DNA from 2 places in the Deinococcus multiflagellatus genome. Region 1 is predicted to be linked to the other one. Evidence: riboswitches for the same ligand, from Rfam matches in the RefSeq annotation. Region 1 holds a riboswitch; the other holds the start of a gene.
What was found. Region 1 has a riboswitch for thiamine pyrophosphate ahead of K7W41_RS07610 (thiamine ABC transporter substrate-binding protein). Riboswitches for the same ligand answer to the same signal wherever they lie in the genome.

Region 1 (7,816 bases):
GCCGGGGTACGCGGTGCGCGACGCCTTTGCCCGCGCGGGCCTGGCGCACCTGATGGCGCTGTCCGGGCAGAACGTGGCGCTGATCACCGGGGTGCTGGTGTGGCTGCTGATCCGGGCCGGCGCGGCGCCCGCGTGGCGTTACGGCCTGCCAGCCGCGCTGCTGCTGCCCTACCTGCTGCTGCTGGTGCAGCCCTCGCCCAGCATCACGCGGGCGGTCATCATGGGCGCGGCGGTGCTGCTGGCGCTGGCCCTGGGGCGCGGCCGGCCCGATCCCCTGGGCCTCATCGCCCTGGCGGCGCTGGCCTGCCTGCTGCTGTTTCCGCTGTGGCTGCTGGACGTGGGGTTTCAGCTGTCGTTCCTGGCCGTGCTGGCCCTCACGCAGACCCCGCGCGTGGCCGAGCGGCTCCCGGCGCGCTGGCCCCACGCGCTGCGGCTGGCGATCAGCGCCACTGTGCTGGCCGAACTGGGCACCCTGCCGGTGGTGGCGGGCAGCTTCGGGCAGCTGCCGCTGGTGGGCCTGCCGGCCAATCTGGTGGCCGGGGTCATCATGGCCGCGCTGGTGCCGCTGGGGTTTGTGGCCGGGCTGCTGGGCCCGCTGGCGGCGCCGCTGAATGTGGCCTGTGGCCTGCTGGCTTCGGCGCTGCTGGCGGTGGCCGAAGCCTTTGGCCGCGCGCCCGTGCTGACCTGGGGGGCCATCGGGGCGGCGGGGGTGGTGGCCTACGCCACGGCGCTGGGCGCGGGGTGGCTGTGGCTGCTGGGCCGGGTGCGGGCCCGCGCGGCCCTGGGCACCCTGCTGGCTGGCCTGCTGCTGACCGCCCTGCCCGGCTGGCTGCGCCCAGCGCGAGAAGTGGTGTTTCTGGATGTGGGCCAGGGCGACAGCACCCTGATTCGCCTGCCGGGCCTGACGATGCTGATTGACGCCGGCGGTTCGGTGGGCAGCAACTACGACGTGGGCGGGCGCACCGTGGTGCCGGCCCTGCGCGCCCTGGGCGTGCGGAAACTGGACGTGCTGGTGGCCACCCACGCCGACACCGACCACATCGAAGGCGTGCCCGCCGTGCTGCGCGCCCTGCCGGTGGGGGAACTGTGGGTGGGCCACCGCAAGCGGGGCGACCCGGTGCTGGACGCCGTGCTGGCCGAAGCCCAGGCCCAGGGCGTGCCCGTGCGCGAGGTGCGGCGCGGCGACCGCGTGCAGGCTTCCGGTGCCACCCTGACGGTGCTGTGGCCCCCCGGTAACCACTGGCAGGAGGAGGACAACGAGAACAGTGTGGCCCTGACGCTGGAGTCGCGCGGCTGGCGCGCGGCGTTTCTGGGCGATCTGGCCCAGCCGGGCGAGGCGCAGGCCGGGCCCGGCAACCTGGACCTGCTGAAAGCCGCGCACCACGGCAGCCGCCATTCCAGCGGCGAGGCGCTGCTGGCGCAGGCCACCCCCGCCGACACGGTGATCAGCGTGGGCCGCAACACCTACGGCCACCCCCACCCCGACGTGCTGGCGCGGCTGGCCCAGGTGGGGTCCAGGGTCTGGCGCACCGATCAGGTGGGCACCATCCGCTGGCCAGTGCCGTAGGAGGCAGTGGGCTGTGGGTCGTAGGAAAAGACTACAGGAGGGTGCGCAGGCCGTCCCAGCCGTCAATCAGCTCAGTCAGGTGCTGGCCGCCCAGCAGATGCGCGTCCAGAATGCCGGGCAGCCAGGGCAGCACATCCGGCGGCAGGGCCTCCAGGGCAAACCAGCCCACCGCCGAGGTTTTTTCCAGCGGCTGGGGCTCGCCCTGCCACGCGCGGGTCAGGAAGAACACGTCCAGGCCCGCTGTGCCCTCCAGGTCGTAGCGGCAGGCGCCCAGGCAGGTCAGGGCGGCGGGGTCCACGCCCAGGCCCACCTCTTCCCAGGTTTCGCGCACAGCGGCCTGGGCCAGGCTCTCGCCGGTTTCCACACGCCCGCCGGGCAGGCCCCACAGCCCACTCGCATAGGACGACCCCGCGCGGCGCCCCAGCAGCACGCGCCCCTGTCCGTCTTGCAGCACCAGCCAGGACACCAGATGAAACGTCATGCGCTCAGGTTGGCATGTCTGGCAGGATTTTCCCCTCTACCCTGGGGCCATGAGCTGCATTCTGCGCGTCTGGGGGGACTTTGATGTGACCGCGTTTCTGGCCGGCACAAACCTTACGCCACATCACGTCTGGCGCGAGGGGGAACCCCAGCGGTTTCCTGATCGCATCGCGCGTGATTCTGGTTTTCTGCTCGCTGCCAGCCCGGCCGACTTCTGCCAGCCCGAACAACAGATTGAAGACGTGATCGCCTTTCTGCAGACGCACCACGCCAGCCTGCTCACTCTGAATGAGCTGCTGACCGTCACAGACCCGGAGTGGGACCACACCTATGCGGAACTGGACTTTGGCATTGAGGACCGTGTGGGCACCCTGAATGAATGGGGCCACGAAATTGTGCATCAGGGTGACCGTTTTCCGCCCATCCTGATCCGGCTGGCGGGGCAGCTGGGGCTGGGCCTGACCGTCTCCCGGTATCCCCGCACGCCCCCCGAGGACGGCGAAGCCTGAGCCCACCACCCATGCGCTATCTTCGCGGGTGCGTCACCGGGGGTGCCGACCCAGAAGCTGGGCGGCTGAGACTTACCCCAGGAACCTGATCCGGGTCATTCCGGCGGAGGGAGCGTGACCGGCCCCGCTTCTGTGGCGGCGGCCCCCGCTTCCCCTCGTGACGCGAGGGGACTTTTTTATGCGCACACCACTGCTGCTGGGCCTGCTGCTGGCTGGGGCCGCCCAGGCCCAGACCACCCTGACCGTGATCACCCACGACTCCTTTGACGTGGACAAAAAGCTCATTGCCGCCTTCGAGAGCGCCAACAAGGTCAAGGTGCGCTTCGTGAAGGGCGGCGACGCCGGCGAACTCCTGAACCGCCTGATCCTGACCCGGCGCGCGCCGATTGCCGACGTGGTGTACGGCCTGGACAACAGCCTGCTGCCCCGCGCGCGGCAGGCCGGCATTCTGGACCCCTACAAGTCCCCGGCCCAGGGCCGCGTGCCCGCCGAATACCGCCTGGACGACGCCGGCCTGCTGAACACCGTGGATTACGGCTTTGTGGCCCTGAACTACGACCGCGCGTGGTTTGAAAAGGCGGGCCTACCGCTGCCCAAAAGTCTGGATGATCTGAAGACGCCCACCTACGCCAAGCTGACCGTGGTGCAGAGCCCCGCGACCAGCAGCCCCGGTCTGGCCTTTTTGCTCGCCACCGTGAACCACTACGGCGAGGCTGGCGCGTGGGCATGGTGGCGCGCGGCGCGGGCCGGCGGCATGAAGGTCACGCGCGGCTGGAGCGACGCCTATTACAAGGACTTCACGAAAAACGGCGGCAAATACCCCATCGTGCTGTCCTATGCCAGCAGCCCCGCCGCCGAGGTCTTTTACGCCGACGGCTTCAATCCCCAGAACCTGCCCGCCCAGAGCCCCACGGGCAACCTGTTCCTGCCGGGCAGCGTGTACACCCAGCTGGAAGGCGTGGGCATCCTGAAAGGCACCAAACAGCCCGCCCTGGCCCGCAAGTTCGTGGACTTCATGCTGAGCGCCCCCGTACAGGCCGATATTCCCACCCGCATGTGGATTTACCCGGCCGCCAAGGCCACGCCCCTGAATCCGGTGTTCAAGTTTGCCCAGCAGCCACCCCTGCCCACCATCAAGCCTGCCGTCAGCGCCAACCCCCAGCGCCTCGTGGACGCCTGGGTGACACAGGTGCTGCGCGCGAGGTGAGGAGGGGGAGGCAGGTGGCGGGCAGCGGGGCGCGGGAAAAACAAACAGGCCACCCCACGCTGACCTTCAGCTTTTCAAAGTAGAACCTTCTGGACCGCACCAAGGCAGCCTGCCCCTCCACTGCCCAGGTCCAGACGAGGCCGTCGTGCCCGAAGGGCGCGGGCCATTACGCGCCATCGGAGGATGGCGTCGAAGCCAGACACGTCACCGCAGAGGGAAGCCCAGCCAACGTCAGTAGAAACTCTTGCCCAGCGCAGCGCCGCTCCCCCTGCCCCTCTGCTGCGCAGCTCTGCGAGTCTGGGGGAGGGGGCTGGGGGGTGGGGTCTACGAAACAAAACCGCAACCACCATCCCATGACCCACCTCCTCCCCTGGCTCCTCACCCTCCCCGGCCTCCTCTTCCTCACCCTCTTCCTGGCCCTCCCCCTCACCCGCACCCTCCTCGAAGGCGGCGTGACCCTGGCCGTCTGGCAGGACCCCTATTTCCAGTCCCGCCTGGCCTGGACCCTCACCCAGGCCGCCCTGACCGCTGCCCTGGCCCTGCTGCTGGGCGTGCCCCTGGCCTACCTCCTGTCCCGCTACGAGGTGCGCGGCAAGGCCCTGCTGCTGCGCCTGCTGCTGCTGCCCTTCGTGACCCCCACGCTGGTGGCGGTGCTGGGCCTCACTGCCCTGCTGGGCCCCCAGGGCGCCGTGACGCGCTGGACGGGACTGGACCTGAGCGACACCCCGGCCCTGGTGCTGCTGGGCAACCTGTTTTTCAACCTGCCCGTGATGGTGCGCCTGAGCCACGCGGCCTTCGCCCGGGTGTCGCCGGGACTGCTGGGCGCGGCGCGCTCGCTGGGGGCCCCGGCGTGGCGCGCGGCCTGGGACGTGGCCCTGCCCCTGGCGCTGCCCGGGGTGCTGGCGGGCACGGCGCTGGTGTTCCTGTATTCGGCCCTGAGCTTTGGTCTGCCCCTGGCCCTGGGCGGCGAGCGCTACGCCACGCTGGAGGTGGAAATCTACACCCTGACGGCCCTGCAACTGCGCCTCTCCGAAGCCAGCGCATTGATCGTGGGGCAACTGGCGCTGACGCTGGTGGTCACGGGGGTTTACGTGGCCCTGACCCGGGGCGGCAGCGGCGTGCCCGTGGGCGGCCGGCCCCGCGCCCGGGGCGGCGCGCGGGCGGCGCTGCTGGGCCTGGGCACCCTGACCGTGCTGATCTGCTTTGCGCCCCTGGTGGCCGTGGTGGTGCGCGGCCTGTGGGGCGCGGCCGGGCCCACGCTGGCCTACTGGCGCGGCATTCTGGCCGATGAGAGCACGCCGCTGCTGCTGTGGAACACCGTGCGCTTTGGCCTGCTGGCCCTGGTCGGGGCCACGCTGCTGGGCGGCCTGTACGCGCTGGGGGCGTGGCGGGCGCGCGCCCGGGTGCTGGACCTGCTGTCGCTGCTGCCCCTGATGGTCTCGCCGGTCAGCCTCGCCGCCGGCTACCTGCTGGCCTACCCGGCGCTGGCCGCTGGCCTGCCGCTGCTGATCGCCGCCTACACCTTGCTGGCGTGGCCGCTGGTGGTGCGCTCGGTGCTGCCGGCCCTGCGCGCCATTCCGCCCCGCCTGCACGAGGCCGCGCGCTCGCTGGGGGCCGGCGCAGGCGCGGCGTTCCGCACCGTCACCTGGCCGCTGGCCTTTCCCGCCCTGCGCGGCGGGGGCGCCCTGGCCCTCGCCACGGTGCTGGGCGAATTCGGCGCGACCCTGGTGCTCACCCGCCCAGAATGGGCCACCCTCTCCACCGGCCTGTATGAGCGCCTGGGCCGCGCCGGCGAGCGCAACCTGGGCGAAGCCTGCGCGCTGGCGACCCTGCTGCTGATCCTCTCGGCGCTGGCCTTTGCCCTGCTGGACGGCGGCGAAGGCGAGGTGACATGAGATGCTAGGGGGGATGAGCGTTGCACCTGCGCTGGCTGTGGATGGCCTGCACAAAGCCTTCGGACCCGTTCAGGCTGTGCGCGGCGTCTCTCTGACCGTGGCGCGCGGCGAAACCGTGGCGCTGCTGGGGCCGTCGGGCTGCGGCAAAAGCACCGTGCTGCGGCTGGTGGCGGGGCTGGAGCGCCCCGACGCGGGCACCGTGGCGGTGGGCGGGCGCGAGGTCACCCACCAGCCCCCGGAAACGCGCGGGGTGGGGCTGGTGTTTCAGGATTACGCGCTGTTTCCGCACCTGAGCGTGCTGGACAACGTGGCTTACAGCCTGCGGGTGCGCGGCACGCCCCGCGCCGCCGCCCAGGCGCAGGCGCGCGAAGCCCTGGCCCTGGTGGACCTGGGCGGGCTGGAAGGGCGGCGCCCGGCGCAACTCTCGGGCGGGCAGGCGCAGCGGGCGGCACTGGCCCGCGCGCTGGCCACCCGCTCGCCGCTGCTGCTACTGGACGAGCCCATGTCCAACCTCGACGAGCGGCTGCGCGCCGACCTGCGCGCCGGGCTGCGCGCGCTGTTTGCCCGCCTGGACGCCGGGGTGCTGCTGGTCACGCACGACCAGCGCGAGGCGCGCGCCCTGGCCGGACAGGTGGCGGTGATGCGCGCCGGAGCGCTGGTGCAGCAAGGGCCCACCGAGACGGTCTTTGCCCAGCCCGCCAGCGCCTGGGTGGCGGCCTTTCTGGGCGAGCCCAACCTGCTGCGCGCGGGGAGCGGGCAGGTGCGCCACGTCCCCGAACGTGCGCTGCACCTGGGCACGGGCGAGCCCTGGCCGGTCACCGCCGGGCACAGCACCGAGGGCGGTCTGCAGGTGACGGTGGCCCACGCCCTGGGCCCCCTGCGCCTGACCCTCAGCCCGCGCGAAACGACGCAACTGCACGGCGACACCCTGCGCCTGAGCGTGGACGACGCCCAGGTGCGCCTGCTGCCCGACGACCGGGGGCAAGGGTGAGCCGAGCCTCAAAAAACGCCGCTCTACGTTCCGGACTTTTTCGTCCGGAGGAACGTGCAGAGCGGCAGAGCAACAAAGAACAAGCGACGGGGTTCGAGGAAGACACCTCTAACAAGGCACTCGATATTCCGGAACAGGACGGGCTTCGTATGATCGCCTGGATTCTGGTGGGCGGGCGGGTGGTGGATACCCCCACCCTGCGCGCGCTGCCCGCCCCGGCCCTGGTGGTGGCGGCCGACGGTGGCGCGCGCCACGCGGCCACCCTGGGACTGAACGTGGACCTGTGGGTGGGCGACTTCGATTCCTCGGCCGGGCTGAACCTGGACGCCCCCCGCGAGGTCTTCCCCACCGCCAAGGACGCCACCGACGCCGAACTGGCGGTGCAGGCCGCCCTAGACCGGGGCGCACGCGAACTGGTGATCCTGGGGGCCTTTGGGGGCCGGTTTGACCACACCCTGGCGCTGGCCCTGGGCGCGCTGCGGCTGGCCGGCCAAGGCGGTCTGCGCGTCACGCTGACCAGCGGCGATGAATGGGGCTGGCCCCTGCTGCCCGCCTCGCCCCTGACGCTGGCCCTGCCCCCGGGGGCCACCCTCAGCGTGCTGGCCCTGACCGACCTGCAGGGCCTGACCCTGCGGGGGGTACGCTGGCCCCTGACTGGCGCGGCCATTCCCCAGGGCAGCGGCTGGACGGTCAGCAACGAGGTGACCGGCCCGGCCGTCACCGCGCACCTGGGGGCCGGGCAGGCGCTGCTCACAGCCCTGCCAGAGCTGCCAGCCTGAAACGGCAAAGGGAGGGGCGGCCACCTTCGCCGCCCCTCCCCTGTTCTGGCGTCCTGCTGGCTTCAGTTGGCCGGGCAGGCGTCCACACCGGCACGGGTGCCCCGGGTAAAGCGGCAGCCGTAGGCGGGGTCGGCCACCACGCTGGGGGTGGTCACGTCGTCCCCGGCGGGTTTCACGCCGGTGGCTTCCCACTTCACCAGATCGGTGAACGCTTCCACCAGTTCCGCTGGGGTGAACTCGCAGTGCCCGGCGGCGCGAATGGCGCGCTGCACCAGCCGCTCGCCATTGCCCGCTGCATTGGCGGCGGCGCGGTACAGCTGCTGGTGGCGGAAGGGCACATAGAAGTCCCCAGTGGTGTGCATGGTCAGCACCGGCACCGAGAATTCGC
Region 2 (7,816 bases), on a different contig from region 1:
CTGTGGGCGTGCTGGGAAATCATGCGGATCAGCTGGCGGCGGTATTCGGCGGGCATCCAGTCGCCGCTTTCTATTTTTTCGCCACGCGCAATGCGGGCTTCGAATGCGGCGTGCTGTTCGGCGGTTTCGCCGTTGGGAAAGGTCTGGGGTTGGGTCATGGGGCCACCTCCATTGAGAGTTGTCCCCCAGTGTACCTAACGCTCGTTAGGCTGGGTGTGGCGCAGGTCGCACAGCAGGCAGCCAGGCGAACGAAAGACCCCGTCAGGTCAGGCCGTGGCCCGCTGAGGCGGACAGATGGGCATGGCCCTGGGCCGCGCGGGCGTGTCCCAGCGGGCCGTGCCCGGCGCCCAGCCCTGGCGCGTGCCGCAGGGCCGCTTGCAGGTAGGCGTGGGCCAGCCGAACCGCGTCTGGCAAGGGCTGGCCCCGCGCCAGCTGCGCCGTGATCGCCGCCGAGAGGGTGCAGCCGGTGCCGTGGGTGTGGCGGGTGGGCTGCCGGGGCGCGGTCAGGGTGAAGCGGTGTTCACCGGCCCGCAGGTCATCCACCACCATTTCGCCCGGAACATGCCCGCCCTTGAGCAGCAGCGGCAGGTCAGGGGGGGCGCCCGCCGCCTGCAAGGCCGTCCACTCTGGGGCGTTGGGCGTGACCAGGGTGGCCAGCGGCAGGAGGTCGTGCAGCAGGGCGTCCAGCGCGTCGGGGGCCAGCAGGGGGTCGCCGCTCTTGGCCAGCATCACCGGGTCCACCACCAGCGGCAGGGCCCGGGGCCCCAGCGCGCCCGCCACCGCCTGAATGATGGCCGCGTTGCCCAGCGCCCCCGTTTTCACCGCCGCCACCGGAAAGTCCGCCAGCACTGCCTCCAGCTGCGCCGAGACCTGTTCGGGCGGCAGCGGCCACGCGCCCTGCACGCCGCAGGTGTTCTGCACCGTGATCAGGGTGACGACACTGGTGCCGTATACGCCATGCGCCTCAAAGGTCTTCAGGTCGGCCTGAATCCCGGCCCCACCCCCAGAATCCGAGCCCGCAATGCTCAGGGCCACCGGCACCGTCATGCGGGCACCCCCGCCTGCACCAGCGCCAGCACCCGCGCCGCCGTGGCCGGGGCCAGCAGCGCGCCGTGCCGCCCGTGGCCGGCAGCGACCAGCACGCGGGGCAGGCCAGGGTGCGGCGCCACCAGCGGCATTCCATCTGGGGTAAAGGGGCGCAGGCCCACCAGCCGCGTCTGCACCGGGGCGGTGACGCCTGGCACCAGTTGCCCGGCCACCCCCATCAGCCAGCGGCTGGCATGCGCGTCAGGCGTGGTGGCCCACGAGGCGCGGGCGGTGGCGCCCACGTACACGCCGTCGGGGCGCGAGAGGGCGTAGCGGGAAAAGCCCCGGGTGGGCGGGCCGTACACCGCGCCCACCTCGGCGGGGCTGTCCAGCAGCAGGGCCTGCCCCTGCACGGGCCGCACCGCCACCCCAAAGGCCGCGCTCCACACCCCTGCCGCCAGAACCACCGTCTGGGCTGTCCAGCCCCCTGCATCTGCCACCACCGTCACCCCACGCGGCCCCGGGTGTAGGGCCAGCACCTGGGCCCGCCGCACCTCTACCCCGGCCCGCGCGGCGCGCACCACCGACGGCGGGTGCAGGCGGGCCTCGCCAGGGGTGACGGCCTCTCCCCCACCGGGTTGCCGGCGGCGCACCCCTTCCCGGTAAAAGACCGGCTGCCCGCTGGCCCTTTCCAGGGCGGCCACCAGCGCGGGCCAGCGCCGCAGACTGTCCAGCGCCTCGGCGTGCGGGGCGGTGCCGCGCAGCCCCTCGCCGTCCGGGGTCAGCAGGCCCGCCGCCGCGCGCCACGCGGCCCCCCGCCGCCCCGCGTCCAGCACCAGCACGTCTGCCCCCGCCTGCCGCAACGTGAAGGCCACCAGCGCGCCGATCAGGCCGCCGCCCACCACGATGACTTCGCGGGCGGTCATGGGCGGGACGCGCTGGGGTCGAGAAGTTCAGAAGTCGAGGCGTCGAGAAAAAGCCCTTCTCGACCTCTAGACGCCTCGACCTCTCGACTGGTGCCCCACCACCGGCCCCGCCCTTGACCCCAGCCCCCCTTAGACCCTTTGACTCTTCGACCCTTAGACCCCCTCACACCGGCACCTCCGGATCAGGCAACCGGGGCACGCCCGGCACCGGACTGCTGGGGCTGGCGTGCGTGCGCGCCGCCATGCGCCCGGCCAGGAACGCCGCGCGCCCGGCCTGCACGCCCAGGGCAAAGGCGTGGGCCATGCCCACCGGGTCGCGGGCTTCGGCAATGGCGGTGTTCACCAGCACGGCGTCCGCACCCAGTTCCAGGGCCTGGGCGGCGTCGCTGGGCACCCCCAGGCCCGCGTCCACGATGATCGGCACCCCCGCGCCGTCCAGCACGGTGGTCAGCAGGTCCGGGGTGCGCAGGCCGCGCCCGCTGCCAATAGGGCTGGCCAGGGGCATCACAGCGGCGCAGCCGGCCCGTTCCAGTGCGCGGGCCAGCACCGCATCGGGCTGCACATAGGGCAGGACGGTGAAGCCGTCGGCGGCCAGTTCTTCGGCGGCGGCCAGGGTGCCCACCGGGTCGGGCAGCAGGTAACGGGCATCCGGAATGACTTCCAGCTTGATCCAGGTCGTGCCGGTGGCGGCGCGGGCCAGCCGGGCCACCCGCACGGCCTCGGCGGCGGTGCGGCAGCCAGCGGTGTTGGGCAGCAGGTGCAGGCGGTCCCAGTCCAGCGCGTCCAGCAGGCCGTCGTGGCCGGGGGCCTTCAGGTCCACGCGGCGAATCGCCACGGTGATGATCTGCGCGCCGCTGGCGGCCAGGGCCTCGCGCATCAGGCCAAAGTCGCGGAATTTGCCGGTGCCGGCCAGCAAGCGCGAAGTGAAGGGACGCCCGCCCAGGTGAAACGGATCAGCCTGCACCCTCAGCCACCCCCCAGAATCCGCACGATTTCGATGACATCGCCGTCCTTCAGTGCACGGTCCGGCACGCGGGCGCCGGGATAGAAGTCGTCATTCACCGCCACCGCCACGCGCGCCGGGTCCACGTTCAGGTCGCGCAGCAGCGCCCACAGGGTCAGGCCGGGGGTGGAGGGGTGGGGCTCGCCGTTCACGATCATGTGCCCACCCCCGGGCGCAGCGCGGCGCACAGTTCAGCCGCCGCCTGCGCGGGGTCGCGGGCGTCCAGCACCGCGCGCACCACCGCCACGCGGCGGGCGCCCGCCGACAGCACCTCGTGCATGTTGCCCGCGTCCAGGCCGCCAATGGCGTACCAGGGCACGTGGGGGCGCAGCGCCGCCACCTGCCGGATGTAGGCCAGCCCGGCGGGCGCGCGGCCCGGCTTGGTGGGGGTGGCGTACACGGGGCCAGCGGCAATGTACGCGGGCTGTTCGGCCAGCGCGGCGATGGCCTGCGCGGGCGCGTGCGTGCTGAGGCCCACCAGCAGCCCCGGCGCCAGCCCGTGCGCCCAGGCGGGCGGCAGGTCGCCCTGGCCCAGGTGCACCCCATCGGCGCCGCAGGCCACCGCCACGTCCACACGGTCATTGATAAAGAACGGCACCCCGCGCGCCTGCGCCAGGTCCGCCACCCGGCCCCCCAGGGCGATGTAAGGCCGCGCCTCCCAGTCTTTGCAGCGCAGTTGCAGGGTGTCCACGCCGCCGTCCAGGGCCGCCGCAATTCGCGCCAGGAACTCGCCCTCTGGCTGGCCGGGGCGCGGCGTGGCCACCAGGTACAGGTGCCCCAGGGGGCAGGGCGAGAGGTCCAGGGGGCCAGAGGTCGGAGCAACAGGGTGGGCTTTGGGCGCCTGTTCGGTGCCGGTCGAGAAGTCCAGGGGTCGAGAGGTCGAGACCCCCCCGGCGCGCTGGGGGGCTACCTCTTGAAAAAGACCGGCCTGACCCTCATCCGGGCCCCCTCGACGGCTTGACGCCTCGACTTCTCGACCCTCACTCATGGCCTGCCCCCAGATAAATCTCGCCGCCCAGCGCGCGGAACTCCTGCGCTTTGGCCTCCAGCCCGGCCAGCACCTCGGGGGCGCGCAGGTCGTGGCTGAGCTTCATGGAGCAGAACTGCGGGCCGCACATGGAGCAGAAGTGCGCGGTCTTGGCGGCCTCGGCGGGCAGGGTCTCGTCGTGCAGGGCGCGGGCGTGCTGGGGGTCCAGGGACAGGTTGAACTGGTCGGCCCAGCGGAACTCAAAGCGGGCCTTGCTCAGGGCGTTGTCGCGGGCCTGGGCGCCGGGGTGCCCCTTGGCGAGGTCGGCGGCGTGGGCGGCAATCCGGTAGGCAATCACGCCGTCGCGCACGTCCTGGCGGTCTGGCAGGCCCAGGTGTTCCTTGGGGGTCACGTAACACAGCATCGCCGTGCCGTACCACGCGATCTGCGCGGCGCCAATGGCCGACGTGATGTGGTCGTAGCCGGGCGCGATATCCGTGGTGAGCGGCCCCAGGGTGTAGAAGGGCGCTTCCCCGCACACCTCCAGCTGGCGGGTCATGTTCTCGCGGATCAGCTGCATGGGCACGTGGCCGGGGCCTTCAATCATGGTCTGAACCCCGTGCTTCCAGGCCACGCGGGTCAGCTCGCCCAGCGTGTCCAGTTCGGCAAACTGCGCGGCGTCGTTGGCATCTTCAATAGACCCGGGGCGCAGACCGTCGCCCAGGCTGAAGGTGACGTCGTAGGCGGCCAGGATCTCGCACACTTCGGCAAAGTGCGTGTACAGAAAGTTCTCCTGATGGTGCGCGAGGCACCACTTGCCCAGGATGCTGCCCCCGCGCGAGACGATGCCGGTGCGGCGCCGCGCGGTCAGCGGCAGGTGGGCCAGGCGCACGCCCGCATGCACCGTCATGTAATCCACGCCCTGCTCGGCCTGTTCAATCAGGGTGTCGCGGTACACCGCCCAGGTCAGGTCCTCGGCCACGCCGCCCACCTTTTCCAGCGCCTGATAGATGGGCACAGTGCCCACCGGCACGGCGCTGCCGCGAATGATCCACTCGCGCGTGGGGTGAATGTGGCGGCCCGTGGACAGGTCCATCACGGTATCGGCCCCCCAGCGCGTGGCCCAGATCATCTTGCCCACCTCCTCCGGAATGGAACTGGTGACGATGCTGGTGCCCAGGTTGGCATTCACCTTCACGCGGAAGTGGCGGCCAATGACCGTGGGTTCCAGTTCCGGGTGGTTGATGTTGGCGGGAATCACCGCGCGGCCCCGCGCCACCTCGGCGCGCACGAACTCGGGGGTGATCTCGCGCGGGATGCTCGCGCCGAACGCCTGCCCGGGGTGCTGCGCGGTCAGGTCGAAGGCGTCTTCCTGGCGCAGCGACTCGCGCAGGGCCACAAATTCCATTTCCGGCGTGATCTCGCCCCGGCGCGCGGCCTGCAACTGGGTGATCTCGGCGCCGGGGCGGGCGCGGCGGGGCAGCGGCACCCGGGGAAAAGGCAGCGGGCCGCTGCGGTCCAGTTCAGGGGCCACGCGGTGAGGGTGCAGTTCAAGCCGGGCGTCACCGGCCAGCCAGGGGCGGGCGTGCCCCAGCCCGGCGCGCAGATCCACGGTTACGGCGGGGTCGGTGTAGGGGCCGCTGGTATCGGGGACCAGCAGCGGGGGGTTGGGCACGCGGCGGGTCAGCTCGCCTACACGCACCAGGGTGGGCGACTGGTGAATGCGCCGCGCAGGCACGCGCACGCCGGGGTGCCGGGTGCCGCGCAGGTATACCTTCTCGCTGCCGGGAAAGGGGGTGGTCAGGTCGGCGTCCAGGGTGGGCTGGGGCAGGTCAGGCAGGGTGGGCATGGGGCCTCCGAAAGGCAACAGAGCAGGGACGGCCGGGCGCGCGGGGCGCACAGCAAAGGCGGTGAGAACAGACACCGGAGATGAACCGCAGACCGCTTCAGCCGGCGGTATTTGTGGACTTTTTGTTTAGCGAATCAACACGACAACGCCCCCCTCACGCGCTTCGGAGGGGGGCAAAACCCACATGTGGCCTTGGCACCCGTCACGCTCCCTCCGCTGGCACAAACCAGATCAGGTTCCTAGGGTTAGGCTTGGCGCGCCCTCTCAGCCGCTCCACTTGAGCGGCACCCCTGGTGACTGCGGCGAGTGTACACCGCGCCCCGGAAAAATCAAGGCGGGCGCCTGGGCCGACGCAGGTGCTTTACTGAACCTGTGTTCACTGCGCCCCCACCCCGGAGCTGGCTTCTGCTCACCCTCGCCCTGCTGCCCCTGACGCTGCCCGCCGCCCGCGCCCAGGACGAGCCGCGCGCCCCGGTGAAAACCAGCACCCAGACCTGCGGCGCCTACACCCTGCGCCTGGCCGAAAACGGCTTCGACGACCCCGAAGACCGCGTGAGCCTCGTGCGGGGCGGCGCCACCTACGCTTCGGTCTCCGACACGGCCGTCAGCGTGGACTGGTGCCGCGACGTGACCGGCGACGGCGTGCCGGAGGTGCTGCTGGCCGGCTTTTCGGGCGGGGCGCACTGCTGCTTTACCCACACGCTGTATTCGCTGACCACGCCGCCGCGCAAGCTGCTGACCTACTTCAGCGCGCACAGCGACACGCTGACGCCCCGGCAACTGGACGGCAAGGGCCCGCTGGAACTGCTGGCCGCCGACTGGCGCTTTGCCTACGCCTACGGCCTGAGTTTTGCCGAGAGCATTCCGCTGCCGGTGGTGCTCTCGTACAGTGGCGGGCAGTATGTGGACAACAGCCGCGCTTTCCCCGGCGTGCTGCGCGGCCTGATGACCAAAACCGTGACCGACAAGACCGGCGGCGGCGAGGTGCTGGCCGATTACGCCACGTTGCTGGCCATTGGCAAACCCGGCGAGGCGCAGGCGTTCGTGCAGAAGCTGCCCGCCCGCTTCCGCACGTGGCTGGGCAACTATGGCCCGGATATCCGCCGCGCCATGAACGACTACGGCCTGAGCGACTGGCCGCTGCGCGCGGGCGTGCCCTTCAGCGCCCCGCGCCGGGGGCTGGGGGGCTCGTTCAGTGGCCCCGGCGTGCGCGAATACCTGGGGCTGGTGGGGGGCGGCGCCCAGGCCACGCTGCGGCTGTACCGCGCCCAGGGCGGCCAGATCGTGGCGGGCCCGCCGCTGATGACGGTCCCGGCGCGGCAGGTCGAGCCCGATTATCTGGACACCGCCTGGGTTCCCCTGGCGACCGTGCGCCGCGCGGGGGGCCGCGACGACGTGCTGGTGCGCGACGAACGCAGCGGCGGCATGCGCTACGTGGCCTACCGGGTTTCGCCCACGCGTCTGACCGAACTGACTGACGATCCCCTGGCGGTGACGGCCGGCCTGCTGGGCGACCTCAATACGCTGGCCAAGCATGTGGGGGCCAGCTATACCCAGACCACGCCGCCCCGCACCGCCGCCCAGAAAGCCGAGGTGCAGCGCCGTATTGACGTGGCAGCGGCCCGCGCCAAGCCCTGGCTGGCCACGCTGGACAGCCCAGAGTTGAAAAACCTGCCCCTGGAGCGGCTGGGCAACTTCACCTTCGACAGCCTGGACCTGACCGTGGACCGGGCGGATCAGGCGCAGGTGGCGCTCCCCGTGACGCTGAGCTTCGCCGATGACAAGACGAACAGCGAATACATTGACGGCGACCGTTACACCCTGACCGTGAACCTGCAGCGCGGCGCGCAGGGCTGGGCGGTGCAGTCCTGGACGCTGAGCCCGCGCAAGGGCGAACTGTACGAGGACTGAGCGCCACCCCACGCCCACCCCGGCCCCGATAAGCTGGCCTCCATGCGGCAGAACATCAGCAGTGGCAGTCCGTGGGAAACGCAGGTGGGGTATTCGCGGGCGGTGCGGGTGGGCAACATGGTGCAGGTGGCCGG

Region 2: it holds a riboswitch for thiamine pyrophosphate, as region 1 does, so the genes downstream of both, thiC (phosphomethylpyrimidine synthase ThiC) here and K7W41_RS07610 (thiamine ABC transporter substrate-binding protein) in region 1, are expected to answer to the same signal.

Annotation. Positions count from the first base shown of each region.
Region 1 covers NZ_JAIQXV010000004.1:115,577-123,392, forward strand. Annotated here, with positions in the region: gene K7W41_RS07595 (DNA internalization-related competence protein ComEC/Rec2) at 1-1,567, shown strand, start outside; gene K7W41_RS07600 (NUDIX domain-containing protein) at 1,599-2,048, opposite strand; gene K7W41_RS07605 (hypothetical protein) at 2,098-2,556, shown strand; TPP riboswitch at 2,585-2,686, shown strand; gene K7W41_RS07610 (thiamine ABC transporter substrate-binding protein) at 2,735-3,763, shown strand; gene K7W41_RS07615 (ABC transporter permease) at 4,117-5,658, shown strand; gene K7W41_RS07620 (ABC transporter ATP-binding protein) at 5,672-6,649, shown strand; gene K7W41_RS07625 (thiamine diphosphokinase) at 6,799-7,428, shown strand; gene K7W41_RS07630 (alpha/beta hydrolase family protein) at 7,491-7,816, opposite strand, start outside.
Region 2 covers NZ_JAIQXV010000010.1:61,650-69,465, reverse strand. Annotated here, with positions in the region: gene paaA (1,2-phenylacetyl-CoA epoxidase subunit PaaA) at 1-158, opposite strand, end outside; gene thiD (bifunctional hydroxymethylpyrimidine kinase/phosphomethylpyrimidine kinase) at 262-1,047, opposite strand; gene K7W41_RS12850 (NAD(P)/FAD-dependent oxidoreductase) at 1,044-1,952, opposite strand; gene K7W41_RS12845 (thiazole synthase) at 2,116-2,916, opposite strand; gene thiS (sulfur carrier protein ThiS) at 2,919-3,113, opposite strand; gene thiE (thiamine phosphate synthase) at 3,110-3,943, opposite strand; gene thiC (phosphomethylpyrimidine synthase ThiC) at 3,936-5,771, opposite strand; TPP riboswitch at 5,962-6,073, opposite strand; gene K7W41_RS12825 (hypothetical protein) at 6,144-7,682, shown strand; gene K7W41_RS12820 (RidA family protein) at 7,725-7,816, shown strand, end outside.